2 linked regions of the Defluviitalea raffinosedens genome follow. The main gene of each other region encodes a partner of the protein of the gene in region 2 in a complex. Links are inferred from orthologs where the notes say so. Each region holds a gene or a part of one and is shown on either strand. Other genes may lie near its edges.

Region 1 (10,467 bases), on a different replicon or contig from region 2:
TCATCAACATGGGAGGTCCGCTGTGAATAGGAATAATCACAATAGGATACTCTGATCCCTGTGATTTATGGATCGTTACAGCATAAGCCAGCTCAAGTTCATCTAATTGACTAAAATCATATTCTACAGTTTTTAAGTCGTCAAATAAAACAGTAAGAGTCTGGGCTTCTTCATCGATTTCCTGTATGCTCCCTGCATCTCCGTTAAAAACTCCTACACCTTCATCTATTCTTATTCCTAGATCATTATAAATTTTCCACGGCATATTATAATTATTTTTAATTTGCATGACTTTATCCCCTTCGCGGAATAAAGTCGTACGATATTCTTTTTCTCTTTTTTTACTGGACGGAGGATTCAGTGCCTGCTGGAGAACAGTATTTAAAGATTCTACTCCCAAAGGGCCCTTTCGCATAGGGGTTAATACCTGTATATCTTTTATAGGATCACAGTTTGCAAAGGATGGAAGTCTTTTTTGCACCAGCTGCTTTATGGTTTCTATGACTTCATCCTGAATACTTCTTTTCATAAAAAAGAAATCTTTATCCTTTTCATTAAGAACAGGATATTCTCCTTTATTAATTCTGTGGGCATTCATTATAATTGCACTTTCTCTTGCCTGCCTGAAGACTTCGGTCAGTCGAACGACCTTAATCGTTTCACTTCGAATCATATCCTTTAAAACATTGCCTGGCCCTACTGAAGGCAATTGATCTACGTCCCCTACAAAAATTAATCTTGTTCCAGGGGCTACTGCTTTTAAAAGGCTGTTCATCAATAAAATATCTACCATGGACACTTCATCTATAATAATGACATCTGCTTCTAATGGTCTTTCTTCATTTCTTTCAAAAATCTGCTTTTTATTATCTTCATCTAAAAAAGTAATTTCTAAAAGTCTGTGAATTGTACTCGCTTCCTTGCCGGTAGCTTCGCTCATCCGTTTTGCCGCCCTGCCTGTCGGAGCCGCCAAAATCACGTCATAGCCTTCTTCTTCCAACAAAGAAATAATGGCATTAATTGTTGTAGTTTTACCTGTTCCTGGCCCACCAGTAATAATGAGTACCCCTTCTGTCATCGCCTCTTTGACAGCTTGTCTTTGCTCGGGCGCAAGTTTAATTTTCTTTTCTTTTTCCAGCCTGTTGATTCTTTGATCAATACCTTTACTTTGTGTTTCATCTTTCATCATCGTAAAATCTATAAGTTTTCTCGCTGTATTCATTTCAGCATAATAGAATGGTGCCAAATATACTGCTTCTATATCTTCTATCTTTTCCTGCCAAATCTGTTTGTAAATCTGAAGTTCGATCAGGGAATTCTCTATTAACTCAGATGGTACACCGAGAAGCTCATGAGCTGCTTGGACCAGATGTTCTCTTAACATATAGGTATGTCCGTTGTTTGAATGCTGATTTAGAATAAACTTAATTCCTGCTTTGATTCGGTGGGGTGAATCTTGTCCAATCCCTACAGTTTCAGCTATTTGGTCTGCCATTTTAAAACCAATGCCAAAAATGTCTTCTGCCAAACGATAAGGATTATTTTTTACTATATCAATAGTGGCTTCTCCATACTGTTTATAAATCTTTAGAGCATAGGAAGGAGAAATACCATAGTCTTGAAGAAATAAAATAGCTCTTCTTAGTTCTCTCTGTTCATGAAATATTTCTCCAATTTGAAGCGCTTTTTGCCTACTGATACCTTTTACTTCTTCTAATCGTTCCCATTCTTCTTCTATGACCCGTAGGGTATCTAAGCCAAATTTTTCAACAATACGCCGTGCCAACCCCGGGCCAATACCTTTGATGACTCCGGAACTTAGATATCTTTCTATGCCTTCTTCTGTTTTTGGAACAGTCTTTTCATAAGTATCTATTTGAAATTGGCTTCCATAAATAGGATGTGTGACCCAAGAACCAATAATTTTTAAATGCTCACCGGGATAGGCTTCAAAAAGCGTACCTACACAAACGATTTCCTCATCTTTTGTATGTATAGAACACACTGTATACCCGTTTTCTTCATTACGAAATATAATATCTTCTATGGTTCCTTCTATGACCATTTGGTTATCCATACATCCACACCATTCATTGAACAATCTAATTTTTATTCTATAATAATCCATTTTTTGATAAATGAAAAGGGGAAAAATAAAGGGCGCATCTTGCGCCCATGAAATTATATATTTGCTTCTTTTCTTAATATTTCTGCTTTATCTGTTCTTTCCCAGGGAAGGTCGATATCTGTCCTTCCGAAATGGCCGTAAGCTGCAGTTTTTGAATAGATTGGTCTTCTAAGATCCAAAGTCTTAATAATCGCAGCAGGGCGAAGATCAAAGTGTTTCTTTACCAATTCAGTGATCGCTTCATCAGATAACTTCCCTGTTCCATAAGTATTTACCAGAATAGATACAGGTTCTGCAACGCCTATAGCATATGCCAGTTCTATTTCACATTTTCTTGCAAGGCCGGCAGCTACAATATTTTTTGCCACATATCTTGCTGCATAAGCTGCTGAACGGTCCACTTTTGTCGGATCTTTACCAGAGAATGCGCCTCCTCCGTGACTTGCATATCCGCCATATGTATCTACGATAATTTTTCTGCCGGTAAGGCCTGAATCTCCCTGGGGGCCTCCAATCACAAAACGTCCTGTAGGATTAATAAAATATCTTGTATCTTTATCTAAAAGTTCTTTTGGAATTACTGGCTTTATAACGTATTCCATAATATCTCTGTGGATCGTTGACTGATCTACTTCCGGACCATGCTGTGTAGAAACAACGATAGTATCAACTCTTATTGGTCTGTCGTCTTCATATTCTACAGTAACTTGGGTCTTTCCATCCGGTCTGAGATATGGAAGGGTTTCATTTTTACGAACTTCAGCCAATCTCCTTGCCAATTTATGGGCCAGTGAAATTGGCATAGGCATCAGTTCAGAGGTTTCATCACAAGCAAATCCAAACATCATCCCCTGGTCTCCTGCACCAATCGCTTCATCTTCTTCCACAGCTTGTCCAATTTTCGCCTCTAAAGCTTTGTCAACGCCCATAGCAATGTCTCCGGACTGTTCATCAAAGGATGTCAGCACAGCACAGGTATCCCCATCAAAGCCAAACTTTGCTCTGGAATATCCTATTTCTTTTATCTTTTGTCTAACTACTTTGGGAATATCCACATAGCAGTTGGTTGTTATTTCTCCCATAACTAAAACCATACCGGTTGTTACTGCTGTTTCACAAGCTACTCTGGCGTTTGGATCTTGAGCTAATATTGCATCTAAAATAGCATCAGAAATCTGGTCACAAATTTTATCTGGATGTCCTTCTGTTACGGATTCTGATGTAAATAATCTTCTTGGCATATCGATCATCTCCTTAATATATATTTTGAGTAAAGAAAATTATTTCATACATAAAAATAAAAACCTCTTGACGAGGTTTTATACGCTATGTATGTTTTTCCTCATCTTCCGAATGCACATTCGGGGGAATTGGCACCACTGCATGAATATGCTGGTTGCCGGGTTTCATCGGGCCCTTTCCCTCCACCTCTCTTGATAAGAAAAGAATTATTTAGTTATATTACAGTGAGTATAACAACTTTAAGGATTTTTGTCAATAAAATTAAAATAATATTCCAACACCATAGCTTAGAATAGCTATAATAAGTCCTGAAACTGCTGCGCCTCCAGATACAGCTAAAAAAGCCTTTTTAAATTCCAAATGAAGAAAAGAAGCTGCCAGAGACCCTGTCCATACCCCTGTTCCCGGAAGCGGTATAGCAACGAATAAAAAAAGTCCTAAGAGTTCGTATTTTACAATATTCTTGCTTTTTTTCATAGTTCTATTCTCAATCCACTCGATCATCGGGCGCAACCATTTGAATTTCTTTAAAATTGCAAACGATTTATTTACAAATAAAATAATAATCGGGCATGGAAGAATGGCTCCTATTAAGGTTAGTATATATACCTCCCAAAAACCGATACCCCGTATAATACCATAGGGGATGGCTGCCTTTTGCTCCAATATGGGAATCGCCGCAATGAAAAGAGTCATCCATTCTTTTGAAATAAAATTCATGACTTCACCTATCCTATATTTGTTCTATATAATTGTACACGGTTCTATGATGAATTATAACATAAAAAAAGTCACCATTAAAGGTGACTTTTTAGTTGTTTATAAAGTACATTGGCTAAGCCTATGCCGTTGGATTGTGAAGCATTTTTTGCATATTCTTCATCAAGCATCTCCTGAAAAATTTCTTCTGCCTGGCTTTTTTCAATAAGTCCTCCCGGCTGAATCGTTCGTCTCATTTCTTTAAAGAGTTGATTAATAAAATAGGATTCAAACTCCTGGCAGGCTTTTTTTAAGGCTTTATCGTCCTTTTCTTCTGAAGCCTTTTTAAGTACGGATTCAAAATTTTCCAGTTCTTGACTTTGCTTTTTGGTTTCATATGCATTGCTTACAGGATAGGAAGTGGAAAAATCAATTCCATTGGTTTTCATGATTTTATTTTACCTCCTATCGTTTAAGTTGATTTGCCTGAGCAAGCATATCGTCAGATGTTTGGATAGCTTTTGAGTTGATTTCATAGGCTCTTTGAGCAACGATGAGCTTAACCATTTCTTCAACAACTTGAACATTAGAGGCTTCCAAACTTCCTTGAATTAATCTGCTGGGTTTAGTAACATCTCCATCTGCCTCATAAACAGGTTGCCCTGATGCAGCGGTTTGTCTTACAAGGTTTCGCCCTACATCTTCAAGACCTGCTCTATTGGGGAACTGAACAACTGCCAATTGAGCTATTTCAACAGTTTCTCCGTCCTCATCCACATAAGAAATAATACCATCTTCTCCAATAATTAAATCAGAAATTTTTACTTCCGGATCAAAGTAAATAGGCTCTTCATCTATGCTTAATACAGGATATCCGTCAGAAGTCACAAGCATTGTCTCATCATCCACTACACTCACTTTAAAGCTTCCATCTCTGGTATACATAATTTCTTCATTTGGCCCTTGCACAGCAAAAAATCCTTCCCCATCAATCGCAATATCTAAGGGGTTATTTGTCACTTCAATATTACCCATAGAATAGTCTTTAACGGTGGCTATAGGTCTGACACCATAACCTATTTGAATACTTACTGGCCTTCCGGCGCCATTTTCGTCTACTCCTGCTTTTTGCATGGTTTCATATAAAAGAGATTTAAATTCTACCCTGCTTTTTTTATAACCCACTGTATTCACATTTGCTAAGTTATTTGAGATATTATCCACATTCAATTGCTGGGATGTCATTCCCGAGGCTGCTGTCCATAATGAACGCATCATTTCACATTCCCCCTATCATATTATACTCTTCCAACATCGTTGACTGCTTTCCCTAAGGTTTCATCATGAGTTTGAATTGCTTTTTGATTGGCTTCATAAATTCTTGTAGCTGTAATCATATCTACCATTTCTCGTATTACATTAACATTAGAACCTTCTAAAAATCCTTGTACGATTCGACTTTCAATATTTTTTTCTGTAGTTTCTTCGGTTCTTTCCAATAAATTATCTCCAAGTTTGCTGAGGGTCTCAGGATTTTCAAATTCTACTATTCTCAATTGATCTATAAGCTCATCATTGACATATATATTACCTGACTCATCAATGCGTACATCTCCCTGGCCTATGCGAATTGGTCCATTTTGGCCAAGTACCATATTCCCTTCTTTGGTCATAAGCATTCCATTCGCATCCAGTGCAAAAGAACCGTCCCTTGTGTATACTTCTCTGCCGTCTTCCATGCCTACAGCAAAAAAAGCTTTTCCTTGGATAGCTACATTTAGCGGATCATCGGTTTGCTTAAGGGTACCCTGAGTATAATTTGTATAAACTTGATCATTATATAATCCTAAGCTCATACGTCCAATATTACGGTTATTTGAAAATCCATTTTTTCTATCTTGTATGCGCTTTGTGAGTTCCTCAGGGAATGAACGTGACACAACAATATCCTTTTTATATCCGGTAGTATCTACATTGGCTAAGTTATTCGTCAGAATATCCATTTTTTCAAACTGTGTTTTCATTCCAATTGCAGAAGTGTATAATCCTCTAATCAAGTCAAGTCCCCCTATTAATTAATAAATTTTTATTTTTTCCCGCCTGCCATAAACTCTACATATTTACCAGTTCCAATTGCTACACAGGAAATAGCATCCTCTGCAATAATCACATTAATGCCTGTTTTTTCTTTTATTAATTTATCAAGGCCATAAAGGAGTCCTCCGCCTCCAGTCATAACAATGCCTCGGTCTGAAATATCTGCTGCCAGCTCCGGTGGAGTTTTTTCCAATACACCATGAACTGCCTCAACAATACTTGCAACAGGTTCTTGAAGAGCTTCAAGCATTTCTTCAGAAGTTACTGTAATCGTTTTAGGGAGTCCAGTGATGAGGTTTCTTCCTCTAACGTCCAGAGAAACAGGCTGGGTTCTTGGGTAAGCTGTTCCTATATTAATCTTCAAGTCTTCTGCTGTTCTTTCTCCTATTAAAACATTATGCTTCTTTCTCATATATCGGACAATTGCTTCATCGAAATTATCCCCAGCTATTTTTAATGAAGAACTTACAACAGTGCCTCCAAGGGAAATTACAGCAATATCCGTTGTTCCTCCTCCAATATCCACAACCATACTTCCACAAGCTCGTCCTATATCTATTCCCGCACCAATAGCAGCAGCAATAGGCTCTTCGATCACAAATACCTGCCTTGCCCCTGCCTGTCTTGTTGCATCTTCTACAGCCCTTTTTTCCACTTCCGTTACTCCGCTTGGAACACATACTGCAATACGTGGTTTTAAAAGGAGCTTTCTTCCTACTGCTTTTTGAATAAAATATTTTAACATTTTTTCTGTTATATCATAATCGGAAATAACACCTTGTCGTAAAGGACGAATAGCAACAATATTACCAGGCGTGCGGCCTAACATTCTTCTTGCTTCTTCCCCCACTGCAAGGATCTGACGTGTATTATTATCAATCGCTACAACTGAAGGTTCTTCCAATACTATGCCCTGTCCTTTTATGTATACAAGAACACTGGCAGTTCCTAAATCAATTCCAATATCTGTTCCAAACATTTTCATTCTCCTTTGTACTCTCATAAAATGTTATCGTCATTTATTAGTAAAAATATTATACCTTCCATACTATTTTCATTTATCTTATTATATCTAATTTGTGTAAAATATTCAAAGGTATTTCCTATGAAATTTTGCAAAATAATAACTAGGAAGCATACCTCCCTAGTTATTATTTTATATCGTATTATCTTTTCTTTTTACCTTTTTTAGTTAAATTCATGTATTTTTCTTTGGTGGCCAAACCGCCTCGAAGATGTCTTTCCGCTTTATTAAATTCCAAAACTTTTCTCGCCTGTATAGCCAGTTTTGGATTTATTTTTTCCAATCGTTCTGTAACATCTTTATGAACGGTACTTTTGCTTATTCCGAATTTTTTGGCTGTTTCTCTTACGGTAGCATTGTAACCAATGATAAAATTTGCTACTTCTATGGCTCTTTCTTCAATATACCCTTTCAAAAGATGGCCCCCCTTAACACAACTCTTGTTTTATATATATGTTAAGGGGGGCTGGTTTATGATTTAGTATTTAGTTATTTGTTAAGAACTGCTTCGGATCTACAGGGGTATCATTTTTTGTTACTTGAAAATACACATGATCTCCTAAAGCAATAGAATACTTTGTAGGCGTTCCAATTTCTCCTATAACTTGGCCTTTTTCCACTATCTCATTTTGTTTGACGGAAATATTTTTCTGTAATTGGCCATATATTGTCTTCCATCCATCTCCATGATCCAGGATAACAGTAATGCCGGTTTCAGGATCGTTTTTAATCATTTCAACTTTTCCTTTCGCCGCAGCTTTTACAATTCCTTCTTCTGATGGAGCAATGCAAATAGCCGGATGAACCCTGTATTGTTCCAGGGTCTTGTCAAAAACTAATTTGTCCGCACTGTAATCCATTACAATTTCCCCGGTTACAGGCCAGATAAGAGAAGCATTTTCGCTGAATGAAAAAGTTTCTTCAACTTCTTCACTGGTTTCTCTCTTTTCATTTCTACTTTCGTTAACTTTTTCTGAGGAAGCCGACTTATTGCTTTTCGTTTCTTCGCCAGATACTACTATAATATCTTTTGTAGCACTTGTATCTTCTCTCGCCGTCTCTTCTTCCGAAGGGCTCTCTACAACTGCGCTTCCAGCCCCCTCGATATCTTCTTTTGTAATGTTAAGATCTTCCTGATAAGCTTTAATCGTTCCTACGTCTTCTAAATCATAATCTCCAAATTCTTCATCTAAGTCGATGGCATTTTGCTCGTTCAGTTTGTCTAGTGTCTTCATATTATTTCTGGTGATAAATGTTGTCGTTCCGATCACTGTTAAAATACATAATAACAAAATAGCATAATAACTTTTCTTATTTAGATACGTCCAAAATTTTTTCATTATATCCACCTCCGTCTATAGTATAACCGGAGGTAAAATGGGCTATTCACTTTTCAAAATATTTTCCTCTATTTCATTGATTTCTTTAATCTGAACTCCCTGATAGTAATGGGTTAAAATTTCTTGATAGTCTTTTCCTTGTTTAGCCATGGAATTGGCTCCGTACTGGCTCATTCCAGCCCCATGGCCATACCCCTTGGTAGTGAATATAAGATTATCTCCTTCTTCTTTAATAGCGAAGCAGCTGGACCTTAAATTGAACAATTTTCTTATTTCCTCCCCACTTAGAAGCTTGTTGCCTATTTGAATCTTCTTAATATATCCTCCGCTATTTCTTTCTATAATCTGAATCTGCTGCATTAAATCCTGAATGACGAGATCTGGATATTTGTCTTTCAATAAACGGTACACTTCCTGTTTAGAAAGTACTGTCTCATATTCAAATGAAGGAGCTTCCTCATCTCCTGTACTTTCTACGCTTTTTAGGTATGGTACATCTACTTCCCATACATCTTTGGCACTTTGCGTAATTCCTGCACTGGTAGAATGAAAAACCGCTTCTATGGGCTCTTCTTCATAAGTCATAATCTGATTCTTGGTTTCTTCCACTGCTCTTGCGATTTTATCATAGTATGTGTAAAAGTTTTCTCCCCACTTTTTTTTTAGTTCTTCTTTAGATAAATATGCCTGCCCTCTGGAAGGATCCGTTGAAATATCCGCTCCTTTAAGATCCTCACTTCCTTTTTGATTCATTTTTTTAATAGCATAAGTTCTTGCTGCCACAGCCTGCGCCTTTAAGGCTTCTATTTCAAAGGATGCAGGCATCTCTGCCGCTAATACACCTTTTATGTACTCTTCAAATTCCAATTCCATAATTTCCCCAGTCTGTGCATTTAAAACTTTAATGACTTTTATATTTTCTTTATTGTCGCTTTCTACCTTATTATTGATGTTCTTTCCTATGTCTTCCTGCTGGTTGATTTGACTGTCTCCCACAAAGGAGGTAATAAAAGCTGGCAATACAATAATTGCGAAAAATACCATTAAGAAAAGAGCTCCTACTTTTTTCAAGTTATCCCCCCTGTAACTTTGTACCCATATGTAAATCATGATGTCTTGTACATTTATATGTAAGGGAAATAAAATTCATGCCCTAAAAAGAAAATAGCCTGCAGCCTTAAGGCTGCAGGCTATTTTATCTTTTCTATTCTTGCTCCAAGGGCTGCCAACTTTTTTTCCATTTCTGAATAGCCTCTTTCTATATGATAAATGTCACTGATTTCTGTTGTTTCATCTGCTACCAATGCACATAGAATCAGAGCTGCACCAGCCCTTAAGTCTGTTGCTTTAACCTGTGTTCCCGTGAGTTTTTTTACTCCGTCTATAATAGCACTCCTGCTTTCTATTTTGATCTGAGCACCCATTCTTTTTAATTCACCCACATGCATAAAACGGTTCTCAAATACCGTTTCTATCACCATGCTTGTACCTTCTGCAACACTGAGTAAACTCATAAAAGGTGCTTGCATGTCTGTAGGGAATCCGGGATAGGGTAATGTTTTTATGTCTACGGCTTTTATATTATTCCTGCCGCACACCTTAATCCCTTTTTCTGTTTCTGAAACATCTATATTACATTCTTTTAGCTTTGCTATAATAGGCTTTAGATGATCACTTACAACATTTTCAAGAAAAACTTCACCCCTTGTAATGGCTCCTGCAATCATAAAAGTTCCTGCTTCTATTCTGTCGGGGATCACACAATGGGTTGTACCTGTAAGCTTCTCTACACCATTAATTTTAATGGAATCCGTTCCTGCGCCCCTTATATCTGCCCCCATTTTATTGAGGTAATTGGCAAGGTCAACAATTTCCGGCTCTACTGCTGCATTTTCAATAATGGTCGTGCCCTCCGCATATACGGCAGCCATCATAAT
Region 2 (13,095 bases):
CAACTATTTTATATGTTTCCTTTTTTATTTGCAAGTATGTCTTTTCTTCAAATTTTATGTAGAATTTTGTATCAAGCAATAAATCCATTCTACTAAAAAAGGCGGGTCATACCGCCTCACTTTTTTATATGCAATTTCCTAGGAATTAAATGAAAAATTCCTTTTAAAATTTCTTCGTTAGGTTCAAAAATCATTTTTACCTTTTGGTTATTATGCATGAATACTGCAGCATATGTATTGGATTTGATCTCTCCGCTGCTAAAATCCAAAGTTTTTTCAAAACCACTTAATTCATGGGAATGGTCTTTATCTTCCACATGAGCCATTGCTTCAAAATCTTTAACAGAAACAGAAATCAGTCTTTTACGCTTGCTTTTATTGATGATCTTATCAATATCCAAATCACCGTTTGTAAAACTATACTCATATTCAATGTTTTGTCTTTGTACAAGCCAATATGCTCCATAGGCTACAATAATCACGACCAGTACAAAAGCCTGAGGAATAAAAAGGAATGATGCAGCAACCAGTAAAATTGCAGCAAGAATAACCAATGCCGTAATCATACCATCTTTTGCAGTACGTTTCTTGGACACAAGCTGTTCTTTAAATATATCTCCCACATCTTCACCCCTTTATCATCTCTTAATCACAAATTAGATTGCTTAATAATGTATATGGTAACATATAAAATTCTAAATATCAAGAAAACAGCTTGCCCAAAGGACAAGCTGTTTTTAAGTAAAATTTATTACATCATTCCCATTCCTGGAGCTCCGCCAGGCATAGCTGGTTCTTTTTCAGGAATATCTGCAACAACAGATTCTGTTGTTAATAATGTAGAAGCAACGGAAGTTGCATTTTGAAGAGCACTTCTTGTTACTTTAGTTGGATCAAGGATTCCTGCATCAATCATATTCACATATTCTTCTGTAAGTGCATTGAATCCAACATTCTTTTCCGATTCTTTTACATTATTTACAATCACAGAACCTTCTAATCCTGCGTTCTCTGCAATTTGACGAAGAGGTGCTTCAAGAGCTTTAAGCACAATCTTTACACCTGTCTTTTCATCGCCTGTTGTGGTATCTAATAAAGTTGCAACTTCTTTGATCGCATGAATGTAAGAAGAACCACCACCAGCAACAATTCCTTCTTCTACTGCTGCTCTTGTAGCTGCCAAAGCATCTTCGATACGAAGTTTGTTTTCTTTCATTTCAGTTTCTGTTGCAGCTCCAACTTTAATTACTGCAACACCACCTGCTAATTTAGCCAATCTTTCTTGTAATTTTTCTCTATCGAATTCAGAAGTTGTTTCTTCAATTTGATTTTTAATTTGTTTTACTCTTGCATCGATGTCTTCTTTCTTTCCTGCTCCACCGATAATAATAGTATTCTCTTTTTGAACTTTAACAGTTGCAGCTTTTCCAAGCATATCTAAAGTAGCTTCTTTTAATTCCAAGCCTACTTCTTCAGAGATCACTGTACCGCCAGTTAAAATAGCGATGTCTCTAAGCATGTCTTTTCTTCTGTCACCAAATCCTGGTGCTTTTACTGCTACACAGTTAAATGTTCCTCTTAATTTATTCAGAATTAATGTAGTTAATGCTTCTCCTTCTACATCTTCAGCAATGATAAGGAGTTTTGCACCTTGTTGAACAATTTGTTCAAGAAGTGGAAGGATTTCCTGAATGTTGGAAATCTTCTTGTCTGTAATCAAGATGTATGGATCTTCGAGAACTGCTTCCATTTTATCCATATCCGTTGCCATGTAAGCAGACAGATATCCTCTGTCAAATTGCATACCTTCTACAACTTCTAATTCTGTGTGCATGGTTTTGGATTCTTCAACAGTAATTACTCCGTCATTGGATACTTTTTCCATAGCATCAGCAATCAAGTTACCGATTTCATCATCTCCGGCAGAAATCGCTGCAACTCTTGCAATATGTTGCTTGCCGTTGATTGTCTGGCTGGCATTTTTGATTACTTCTACTGCTTTATCAGTTGCTTTATGCATACCTCTTCTTAAAATAATAGGATTTGCACCGGCTGCAATATTTTTAAGTCCTTCTTTAATCATAGCCTGAGCTAATACTGTAGCAGTAGTTGTACCGTCCCCTGCAACATCGTTGGTTTTGGTTGCAACTTCTTTAACCAATTGAGCGCCCATATTTTCAAATGGATCTTCTAACTCGATTTCTTTAGCAATAGTAACACCATCATTAGTAATTAATGGAGTACCATATTTTTTATCTAAAACGACATTACGTCCTTTTGGTCCTAAAGTTACTTTTACTGTATTCGCTAATTTATCCACACCAGCTTCTAATGCTGCTCTGGCTTCGGCAGCAAATTTAATTTGCTTTGCCATGTTTACATCCTCCTTTTATAATTGAATTTGATCTATTATTGTTCTACAATCGCTAAAATATCACTTTGTCTTAAAACGATATATTCTTCATCATCAATTTTTACTTCTGTTCCGGCATATTTTGAGTAAATTACTCTATCGCCAACTTTTACTTCCATTTTAACTTCTTTTCCGTCTACTACTCCGCCAGGTCCTACAGCCACAACTTCAGCTTCTTGAGGTTTTTCTTTTGCCTGATTGGGAAGAACGATACCAGATTTTGTCTTTTCTTCAGCTTCTAATTGCTTAATAACCACTCTGTCACCTAATGGTTTGAGTTTCATTGTATAACCTCCTTCAGAATATGTACTTTTTACTCATTATTTTTCGGCTTATTAGCACTCATCACAATTGAGTGCTAACTACAAAAATAATATTAATAAAAGCATGTTGTTTGTGCAAGGCTATATTTCACCTAAAATTACACTTTAGCTAGTGTTTCCATAAATTACTTCAAATATTCTTCGTTTTTCTTTGATTTACTAACATTTTCTCTTTGTATCACAGAATAATATTCAATAGACTTTTTAATTTTAAGAATAATTCTTGAACGAAAGGAAGATAATACAAAATCGGAATAAAAATTGCCGGAAGCAGATTACCGACTTTTATTTTCTTAATCTCCAGCATATTGAGTCCTATAGCAAAAATTAAAATACCGCCAACGGTTGAAATCTCTCTGATCATATCAGCAGTCATATAGGGTTCAATCCACTGAGCCAGTAAAGTAATTGCCCCCTGATAAATAAATACCGAAACTCCAGCCAGGGCGACCCCTATACCTAAGGTTGAAGATAATAAAATAGAAGTAACACCATCCAATACGGATTTTGCAAACAAAGTTTTATGTACTCCCTGGAGACCGCTCTCCAAAGCCCCCATAATGGCCATAGTCCCTACACAAAAAAGCAAACTGGCAGAAACGAATCCCTGGGATATGTTGTCGCCTTTATCCCCCTTTTGCATTTTACTCTGAAGATAGTCCCCTAAATTCTCCAGTCTCAATTCAATATTCCACCACTGACCAATGAGTCCTCCAAGAATAAGACTGATAATAAACAGTATGGGGTGACTTGAAGGCTGAATCATATTTCCGATAGCACCTGACGCTCCAATAAATAGTACGGCTAAAGAAACTCCATGGAATACGATCTGTTTGTAGTCTTCTTTCAAGCCGTTTTTTAAAAACATCCCCACTAACGCCCCACAAAAAATTGCCAAAGCGTTTACAGTCGTTCCCAGCATCGAATTCCTCCTCATTTGCCAAGTCTTAGCTGTCTCGCATAATAAAATAAATACTGTTGCGCGATCCCTGCTAAATTCCCAAAGTATTCTTTGGCAAAAGCCTGAATCTCATTTGGACTTGTATCTCTATTAAAATAGAAGTATTCCATTACTCTTTTTACCCATACGTCAACAGGAAAAGCTTCCTCATGACCTATGCCGAATAGAAGAACACAATCTGCAATCTTTGGTCCTACACCCTTTATTTTCAGAAGTTCTTTTTTGGCTTCTTCATAGGGCATATTTGCAAGCTTTTCAAGCTCTACTTCCTTATTCTTCACTTTTTGGCATGCATCCATAATGTAAGGTGCCCGAAAGCCTGCTTTACAATTTCTGAGCTCTTGTTCATTTGCCATTGCCAATTGCTCAATTGTAGGAAAGGTATAGTAATCATATCCTTCAAAAGTACAAATATATTTTCCAAACATTCTACTTATATTCTCTACTACTTGTTTGATATGCGGAATTTGCTTATTTTGTGAAATGATAAAGGATATAAGGCATTCCCAGGGTTCTTGGCGAAGAATCCGGATTCCGGGAGCAAACTGAACTGCCCGGGCCAAATGGATATCTTTTTCAGCCAAGTGTCGTTTAATTATATCATAGTCTTTGTCCAAATCAAAGTAAGAACTCCATAAATTTTCAAACTCTTCTGCGGAAGTCGGATAAAGAATGATCTCCTCTTTTGTCTGGAGAATTCTTAATACCTTTCCTTTGGCAACAATCACGTAATCATTTTGAGCGAGCTTATGAAATCTAAAACATTGTCCGCATTCCAAAATCTGCTCTATTTCAAAGCTGTCCTCTGCTTTTAATATGATTTTGTCTTCTATTTGCTTATATTTCATATTTTCCTTCCTCTCTAAAAATATCCATGATATACTAAGAGTATTTAAACCATGGAGTGATGTTAAATGAAAGAACAAATTTATACAATACCAGTTATTGATGCATTTAAAGAAAATTCGGAATGCCCTTTTTGCACATTGCACCAGGCTTTAGAAAGAGAAAGCGTCGACTTTATGCTTGGAGCATCTTACATGGAAGATGACATTCGAATGGAAACCAATAAAAGTGGTTTTTGTCCCCATCATTATCAAATGCTTTTTAACGAAAACAATCGTCTTGGTCTGGCACTTATACTTCATACTCATTTCCAGGAAGTTAATAAATTTCTTTCTAACGCAATAGATTCACAAAAGGACTCAGCCCCCCGCAACTCTTCTTTTCTGTCCGGACTGATTAAGAAAAGAGTGCCTTCCAAACCATATAAAAATCCTATTTCTTCAGACCTCAATACTATCTATGATGACTGCTACATATGCAATAAGATTGAGAAAACCTTCGAACGCTATATGGACACTTTTTTTTATCTATGGAAAAAAGATCCTGAATTTGTCTCCTTAGTGTCTGATGGTAAAGGCTTTTGCTTAAACCACTTTGCTTTCCTTATTGAAAGCGCGAATTCCGCTTTAAATAAGGAGCAATACAATCATTTTACTCAGATTGTTTTTCCCATTCAACTTGAAAATTTTAAAAGAATAGAAGAAGAACTGGATTGGTTCATCCAAAAATTCGACTACAGATTCAAAGAAGAACCATGGAAAAACTCAAAAGACGCTGTCCAGAGAGCTATTCTAAAAATCTCTGGTATGGCAGTTGAAGAATAATATGTTTTTCATTAGGGGGGACTTGTCTATGTCCGTTTATTTTAATAGCAAATTTGACATATCTTCTAAAAATATGCCGTATAAAAACAATTTTCAGTACCTTCAAGATCTGCTTAAGTTGCTATAACTACAACTTTTTCTTTTGTTTAAGCAATCCGAGGAAGATGGGGAACAAAATTCCAATAAATTCAAGGGAATTGTACTGTCAAGAACAGATATATCCATTTGGAATCACAGCCAATTCATAAGCGAAGGACATCTTAACTAAGCTTGTTACAATCAAACATGCCATAACCTTGAGAAAAAGGCTACTCTCCTAAAACCCATATACAATTGTGATGATGTTGTGCTTCCCAAAGAACAGATTAAAGAATTAAAAGATGCTGCCAATCAAGTCAAATTCAAACACGTTGTGCTCAATCAATGGGGATTTGATTCAAAATTGTCCTACGGCAAGGACTTAAGCGTTGTGTTTGCTGGTCCTCCCGGAACCGGTAAAACCATGGCTGCACAAGTCATAAGCTAAAGAAATCAATAGGAGATATATAAAATAGATTTATCCCAGGTTATCAGTAAATACATTGGTGAAACTGAAAAAAACCTGGTAAATCTAAATCATTTTCTGTATTCGACTGTATCTTTTTTGCTAGCACATAATGTCCCCCTTAAAATTCCACCATAAAAGTGGATATCTACACTTATAAAATAGTGATATACTCATCATATATCTCTTTATTTTTGAAAATAATGCAAATACTCATTTTATGTTCTAATAACCAAAATAACACTAGCTATACACAAATATCAGAATCAAAGATTATTTTTAAACTATTATTTAATCTTCATCTTATAGAACAACTTTACAAGATTTGTAATATAAAATTTCAAACTTTACAATCTCTTTATATGTTAATATTGAAATAATATTGCAAATATATTCAATAGTATCAATTAAAAAATTTTTTAACTAAAAAGGAAATCGGAATTATTTGTCGAATTAAAATCAAGTATTACATTTTATAATTTTATTATGATAAAGGAGGAAAGAATATGGCACAAAAAAATGTAGCCACAGGAGCAGATGGTGAAAAATTTACACCATATGTTCCAGCTAACAAGGTTATGCCTGAATTTACAGGTCTATCTATTGTATTGGGTATATTGCTATCCGTAGTATTCGGTGCAGCAAATGCTTATTTAGGCCTGAAGGTTGGTATGACTGTATCAGCTTCCATACCAGCTGCAGTTATATCTATGACCATTGTTAGAGTTATATTAAAAAGAAAATCTATTCTGGAAAACAACATGGTTCAAACCATCGCATCAGCCGGTGAATCCCTTGCAGCCGGTGCAATCTTTACGTTACCAGCGTTGTTCTTATGGGGCGAATCACCCAGCGCATTAACGATGACTCTGATCACCTTAGCAGGTGGTGCACTTGGGGTATTATTCATGATCCCTATCAGAAGATACTTGATTGTACAAGAACATGGTAAATTACCATATCCGGAAGGAACAGCCTGTGCTGAAGTTCTTCTTGCTGGAGAAGAAGGTGGAAGCGGTGCGGGATTGATCTTTGCCGGTGGTGGAATAGGACTCATTTATAAATTCTTAGGGGATGGATTAAAACTGTTCCCAACTGAAATTGAAACTCCGATAAAAGGATTTGATGGAGCAGCTATTGGTATGGATGTTTTACCTGCTCTTCTTGGCGTTGGCTTTATTATTGGACCAAAAATTTCTGCATATATGCTTGCCGGTGCAATATTGGCATGGCTTGCTTTTATCCCCATGATTACTTTCATTGGAAGTGATTTGACATCAGCTGTATTGCCAGCAGCAGACTTAATCAAAGACTTAGGTTACTGGGGAATCTGGTCTAATTATATCCGCTACATAGGTGCCGGAGCCGTTGCAGCCGGTGGTATTATCAGTATGATTAAATCTCTGCCTGTTATGATTTCATCCTTCAGAGATGCAGTAAAAGGTTTTGGAATAAAAGCTTCAGGTGAAATTGAAAGAACTGATAAAGACCTGAATGGTAAATATGTAACTATTGCAACCATTGTTATTATCGTGTTAATGGGCATACTACCTGTTATCCCCGTTGGAATAATGGGCGCTATATTGATTGCAATATTCGGTTTCTTATTCGTAACCGTTTCTTCAAGAATCGTTGGTCTTCTTGGAAGTTCTTCCAACCCTGTTTCAGGTATGACAATTGCAACATTATTATTCACTACCATCATTATGAAAGCCACTGGAGCCAGCGGCAAACCCGGAATGATTGCCGTTCTTTGCGTAGGCGCAGTAATCTGTACAGCAGCAGCAATTGCTGGTGATGCTTCACAAGACTTAAAAACAGGTTATCTTGTAGGAGCAACTCCATGGAAACAACAACTTGGTGAAATCATAGGTGTAGCTGCTTCTGCAGTAGCAATCGGATTCATCATGATTCTATTAAACAATGCCTACACCTTTGGTTCTAAAGAATTGGGAGCACCTCAGGCAACTCTTATGAAACTTGTTATTGAAGGTATTATGGATGGAAACTTGCCTTGGAATCTTGTATTTATCGGTGTTTCTTCTTCATTGATATTTGAAGTATTAGGCATTTCTTCTCTACCAGTTGCTATCGGCATCTACCTTCCAATTCATTTATCCACTCCAATCATGGTTGGTGGACTTGTAAAAGGTGCGCTTGATCTCTTGGTTAAAAATAACGAAGAAAATAAAGCTAAAACTGAAAATGGTATATTGTACAGCTCCGGCTTAATTGCAGGGGAAGGATTAATGGGAATAATACTGGCAGGATTTGCTGCAGCCAATGTAGATCTTGCAGTTGGAAATTACCCATTAGGACAATTAGGTGCTCTCATCCTCTTCTGCTTAGTCATACTATCATTGATATACTATGTATTCTTTAAGAAAACAGAAGAGAAAACTGTGAAAAAATAATATTTATTTCATAATGCAAAGAAGGAATCTTAAAGAATAGATTGTCTTAAGATTCCTTCTTTAATGTTATAATTAAGTTAGTTACTGTAAAAAGGAAGGTAAAATGATGAAAAACGACAGAAATGTACTGGAAATGATCCCTGTACGAAATGAAAAAATACTATGGGAAGTCAAAGAGGATAAGGTACTCTTAACCATTAACAGAGATCGAACTTTTGATCGTTTGATGAACAAGTTATTTAAAACCCCTCTGAAGACTACTGTAGAATTGGAAGAGTTTGGTTCATTTATATGGCAAAAATGTGACGGAACCAATACGATAGGTGATCTCTCAAACCTTTTAGAAGAGAATTTCGGCGAAAAGGCTCATCCCGTTTTAGAAAGACTGCTCATATATATGAAAAGTTTGCGTGAGAATAATTTTATCCATCTGAAATAGGAGGCTAATTATGAAGTATGTATTATATATCCTTTCCATCACTGTTATTACAATGGTTCTCATGTATATAGGGATCATAAAAGAAAAAAATCTCCCTATAGAACTGGCTAACAGGCTTTACAAAAAATGCGCAAGAAAAGTCATTAAATATTTAGAAAAAAATGAATCAATCACTATCCCTGAAATCCGAAATCTAATAAAAAACGAAACTGTTTCCGTCATTTGGAGCAAAAAAAGATTAGGCATTACGGATTTAAACAGTTTCGTAAGACATCTGATTGATTATTTACTCAAAGAAGAAAAAATCGAGCGTATCAGTGGTAAAGTCAATTCTTTCAGGCTAAAGAAATAACTGTTCTTATGTCCATAAGTCTTTAGCCATCTCCTCTATTTCCCGCTTTCTCTTCTCTGTCTCCTGATCATCTATGCGTATTTCAAGAACTGTTCCCTCTTTCGCACCCTCAGGGATAAGTTCTTTCGGCATATCAATAACCTTGCCGTTTTCTAATTCTACAACAGCAAATCCATTTTCAAACCTGTCAATCGTAATAAACATAATTCACCTCTAATACTCCTTTTCATAGACTAGATTTCCTTTTCCGTCTGCTGAAAAAATAATCGTACCACTTTGATCTGTTCTTAAGATTTCTATATTTCCTTGCTGCAACTTAGTGATTGTTTCTTCATGAGGATGACCATACTTATTGTCTTTCCCTGCGGAAATCACAGCATAACGTGGATGAACAGCTTCCAAAAATTCATCTGATGTAGAACTATGGCTGCCATGATGACCGACTTTTAGAACATCCGATTCAAGTTCTTGGTAGGTAAGCTCCAAGATCTCCTCTTCCGATGTTTTTTCTGCATCCCCCATAAACATAAAAGAATTACTTCCAAAAACTAAGCGAATGACAATAGAATAATCGTTGAGTTCTGTATATTCTTCGCTGTTAGGCGCAAGTATCATCCACTCTGCATCTCCCAAAGTATAGGAATCTCCAACTTTAGGAGTGGTAACTTTAAGATTTTTATTTTTAACAGCCATGATGACATCTTTAAAGGTTTTAGTAGTACTTGTCACCTTCGGCATAAAAATCTGCTCTATATCAAAATTGTTAATAACTGCATCCATTCCTCCTATATGGTCTTCATGGGGATGGGTTCCTATCAAATATTGCAATTTGTCAACATGATGTTCTGTAAGATAATTTACAACCAAGTCACTGTCATTATTATTGCCTGCATCAATGAGCATATACTGATTATTTTGCTCAATAAGTATGGCATCTGCTTGCCCGACATCTATAAAATGAACCTTTAGGTTCCCACTTGGTTCTTTCTCATTTTCCGTTTCAATTTCTATCGAGCACCCTGTAACAATAAAAATGAGAAGACTCATAAGTGCTACAAAGCTTATGAATGCTCTAAAACGCTGTCTGTTCATAGTCTCTTTCCTGGCCTTTCTTAATTGTCGTATTTATAAATATATTTTAGTCATAGATTTATTGCATGATCAACTTAAAATTCCTGAAAACATAATAGATTTTTAATTTATTTTATCATACCTTTTATGAATTTCCTAACAAAAACTGCATTTATCTAATAGAATATATCACTGTTCTACATAGCAGTATGAATTTTTTAAAGATATTTTCATTAGCATTTTATCATGCTTATTGACATATTATAGTAAAAACTCATTTAAGGAGGAATGCCATGACTCTTGAGCCTTTTGTAGATCCCCTTCCACTTACAAGAACTTTACAGCCAAAGGAACGATTCAAATGTTTTACTTATTATGAAGTTACAATGAAAGAGTTTTTGCATAATTTCCACTCGAATCTTCCCAATACGAGAGTATGGGGGTATGAAGGAGAAATTCCCGGCCCTACAATTGAGGTAACTCAAGGCGAATGTGTCCATATAAAATGGATAAACGATCTGCCTGATAGACATTTGCTACCAATTGACCATACTATTCATGGCTCAGGTGAAGATATGCCTAATGTCCGTACAGTCGTTCATCTCCACGGAGCTGAAGTAGAACCTGAAAGTGACGGCCATCCGGAAGCCTAGTTTTCAAGAGATTTTGCACAATGTGGTCCTCGTTTTGCACATACGGTTTATAAATACTCTAATAATCAGAAACCGGCTACACTCTGGTACCATGACCATGCCCTGGGAATTACTCGTTTAAATGTTTATGCTGGCCTTGCAGGAATGTATATTATCCGTAACGAACAGGAGGATTCTCTTGGCCTTCCTTCAGGCAAATATGAAATTCCTTTAATCATTCAAGATAAGTCTTTTAATGAGGATGGTTCTCTTTTCTATCCCAGAACAGTAGATAATCCTCCTCCCGAATTTCCCAATCCTTCGATTATTCCAGGTTTTGTAGGAGATTTCATTGTTGTAAATGGAAAGATATGGCCTTACCTGGAAGTTGAACAAAGAAAATATCGCTTCCGTATTTTAAATGCCTCTAATCAAAGGTTTTATCGCATGAGACTAGACTCCGGCCAACCCTTTGTACAGATAGGTTCCGATGGAGGATTATTGCAAAGACCGGTTACTGTGGATGAAATCACTATAGCACCGGCAGAGCGGGTGGATGTAATCATTGATTTTAGTGAGCAACCCGTTGGTTCAAACATTATATTAACAAATACAGCGCGTACTCCTTTTGATTTCGGTGCTCCTCCTGACCCTAATACAACAGGATTAATCATGCAGTTTAGAGTTATTTCCAGAGAAGGCACGGATGAAAGTCAAGTGCCAAAATTCCTGACTACTGTAAAAAGATTCAATGAATCTGAAGCAAAAAGAACAAGAGATATCACTCTGGATGTCACTCAGGATCGATATGGAAGACTTATGTTCATGTTAAATGATCACATGTATATAGATAAAATTACGGAAAATCCGATGCTTGGAGATATAGAAATCTGGAGGATTATAAATTCAGGAATCGCTGTACATCCCATTCATATTCACCTTGTTCAATTTCAAATTCTGGACCGTATTCCATTTGATGTAGAAGCATATAATCTGAAAGGTCAGATACGTTTTACAGGTGATCCTGAACCTCCCCTTCCCGGCGAACAAGGATGGAAGGATACCGTTCAGGCCTTTCCAGGCTTCGTCACCCGAGTCATTATGCGTTTTGCTCCCTATATAGGACGATATGTATATCACTGCCATATTTTAGAGCATGAAGATTATGACATGATGCGCCAATTTGAGGTAATTCCAAGAAGATTAACTCTCTGCGGCAACGATAAATGTCTGGAGTGCTCACAAAGTTGCAGATGTATATGTGAATAAACAAGCAAAAACACCAGTCATATTTCGTGACTGGTGTTCTTTCAATAGTATTCCTATCCTATAACATAACTGTTTATAAGATCATACACCTTAAGAAGAAGATTATCCATATTTTTGCCTTTGAAAAATTTAAGCTCTATACTGATTCCACCGGACAGTACCAGCTTTATTTCTGAATCCAAGTCAAATGTTCCTGCCGTTTCAACCGCATAAGTAACGATATTTTTATAAGGTATTGAATAATATTCTATTTTCTTTCCAGTGATTCCTTGTTTATCAGCAATTAAAATACGTTTGTCAGTAAACACTGCAACATCTCTTACAGTTTTTACTGCAAAATGCACTACTTCATTTTTGGAGATGAATGGCTCAAGGCTTGGAGAAAGAGGTACTTCTTCGTAAAAATTAAAGACTTTGTTTAAGCTTACATCCGCCACATTATAACCTCCTATACATTATATTAAAATTTAACTGTTCACTACTATTCTTCCCAGCTTACAATGTCTTCAATACTTTTTCTTTTTTTCTCCGGCTTGCTGTCTTCTTTTGGATATCCCATGGGTAAAAGGGCAACTACTTCTAAGTGGTCTGGTAGTCCTAATATTTCATGGCACTTTTGCGCATCAAAAGCACATACCCAACAGGTACCAAGTCCTAAATCAGCGGCAGCTAAAGTCATATGGTCAACCGCTATAGCAACATCTATATCACAATGGTCTTTACCATCTTTTCTTTTCCATGATTGAGAATGATCCCCACAAGCAACAATTACAACCGGTGCACTTTGAAACCATGGACGTGGATAAGTTTCTGCTACTTTACTTCTTAACTGCTGATCTGTAATCACAATAAAATGCCAGGGTTGATAATTTACCGCAGAAGGAGCAACTCTCGCAGCTTCCAATACTTGAAGAATTTTTTCTTTTTCTACCTCTTGTTCTTTGAAATTTCTAACAGAATATCTTTCCTTTGCAAGATCCAAAAAACTCATTGCTCATTCCTCCTTA

What was found.
Region 1: the proteins of groL (region 2) and metK are in contact, whole or in part, in a cryo-EM structure (PDB 8P4O), measured with the Escherichia coli proteins. The link is inferred for Defluviitalea raffinosedens from one-to-one orthologs.

Annotation. Positions count from the first base shown.
Region 1 is NZ_JAFBEP010000001.1:252,409-262,875, forward strand. The notes cover bases 1,276-4,227. They hold metK (methionine adenosyltransferase), read right to left. Parts: upstream 3,370-4,227; coding sequence 2,182-3,369; downstream 1,276-2,181. Other genes in these bases: recD2 (SF1B family DNA helicase RecD2), read right to left, coding at 1,276-2,128; JOD07_RS01255 (COG2426 family protein), read right to left, coding at 3,632-4,090; JOD07_RS01260 (rod-binding protein), read right to left, coding at 4,168-4,227. In the rest of the region: more of recD2, read right to left, coding at 1-1,275; more of JOD07_RS01260, read right to left, coding at 4,228-4,518; flagellar basal-body rod protein FlgG, read right to left, coding at 4,535-5,347; flagellar basal-body rod protein FlgF, read right to left, coding at 5,368-6,126; rod shape-determining protein MreB, read right to left, coding at 6,156-7,145; sporulation transcriptional regulator SpoIIID, read right to left, coding at 7,333-7,605; JOD07_RS01285 (M23 family metallopeptidase), read right to left, coding at 7,676-8,530; spoIID (stage II sporulation protein D), read right to left, coding at 8,573-9,601; murA (UDP-N-acetylglucosamine 1-carboxyvinyltransferase), read right to left, coding at 9,721-10,467. UniProt on the Escherichia coli protein: Catalyzes the formation of S-adenosylmethionine (AdoMet) from methionine and ATP.
Region 2 is NZ_JAFBEP010000002.1:218,979-232,073, forward strand. Bases 64-3,033 are described here. They hold groL (chaperonin GroEL), read right to left. Parts: upstream 2,375-3,033; coding sequence 752-2,374; downstream 64-751. Other genes in these bases: JOD07_RS02960 (DUF6106 family protein), read right to left, coding at 117-623; groES (co-chaperone GroES), read right to left, coding at 2,410-2,697; JOD07_RS02975 (DUF554 domain-containing protein), read right to left, coding at 2,915-3,033. Outside these bases: more of JOD07_RS02975, read right to left, coding at 3,034-3,658; JOD07_RS02980 (DNA-3-methyladenine glycosylase family protein), read right to left, coding at 3,670-4,545; JOD07_RS02985 (DUF6062 family protein), read left to right, coding at 4,612-5,367; JOD07_RS02990 (P-loop NTPase family protein), read left to right, coding at 5,714-5,893; JOD07_RS02995 (OPT family oligopeptide transporter), read left to right, coding at 6,418-8,325; JOD07_RS03000 (PqqD family protein), read left to right, coding at 8,432-8,764; JOD07_RS03005 (hypothetical protein), read left to right, coding at 8,775-9,116; JOD07_RS03010 (DUF3006 domain-containing protein), read right to left, coding at 9,123-9,320; JOD07_RS03015 (ComEC/Rec2 family competence protein), read right to left, coding at 9,330-10,208; JOD07_RS15330 (multicopper oxidase domain-containing protein), read left to right, coding at 10,481-10,840; JOD07_RS15965 (multicopper oxidase family protein), read left to right, coding at 10,985-12,088; JOD07_RS03025 (PH domain-containing protein), read right to left, coding at 12,142-12,525; JOD07_RS03030 (nitroreductase family protein), read right to left, coding at 12,570-13,079.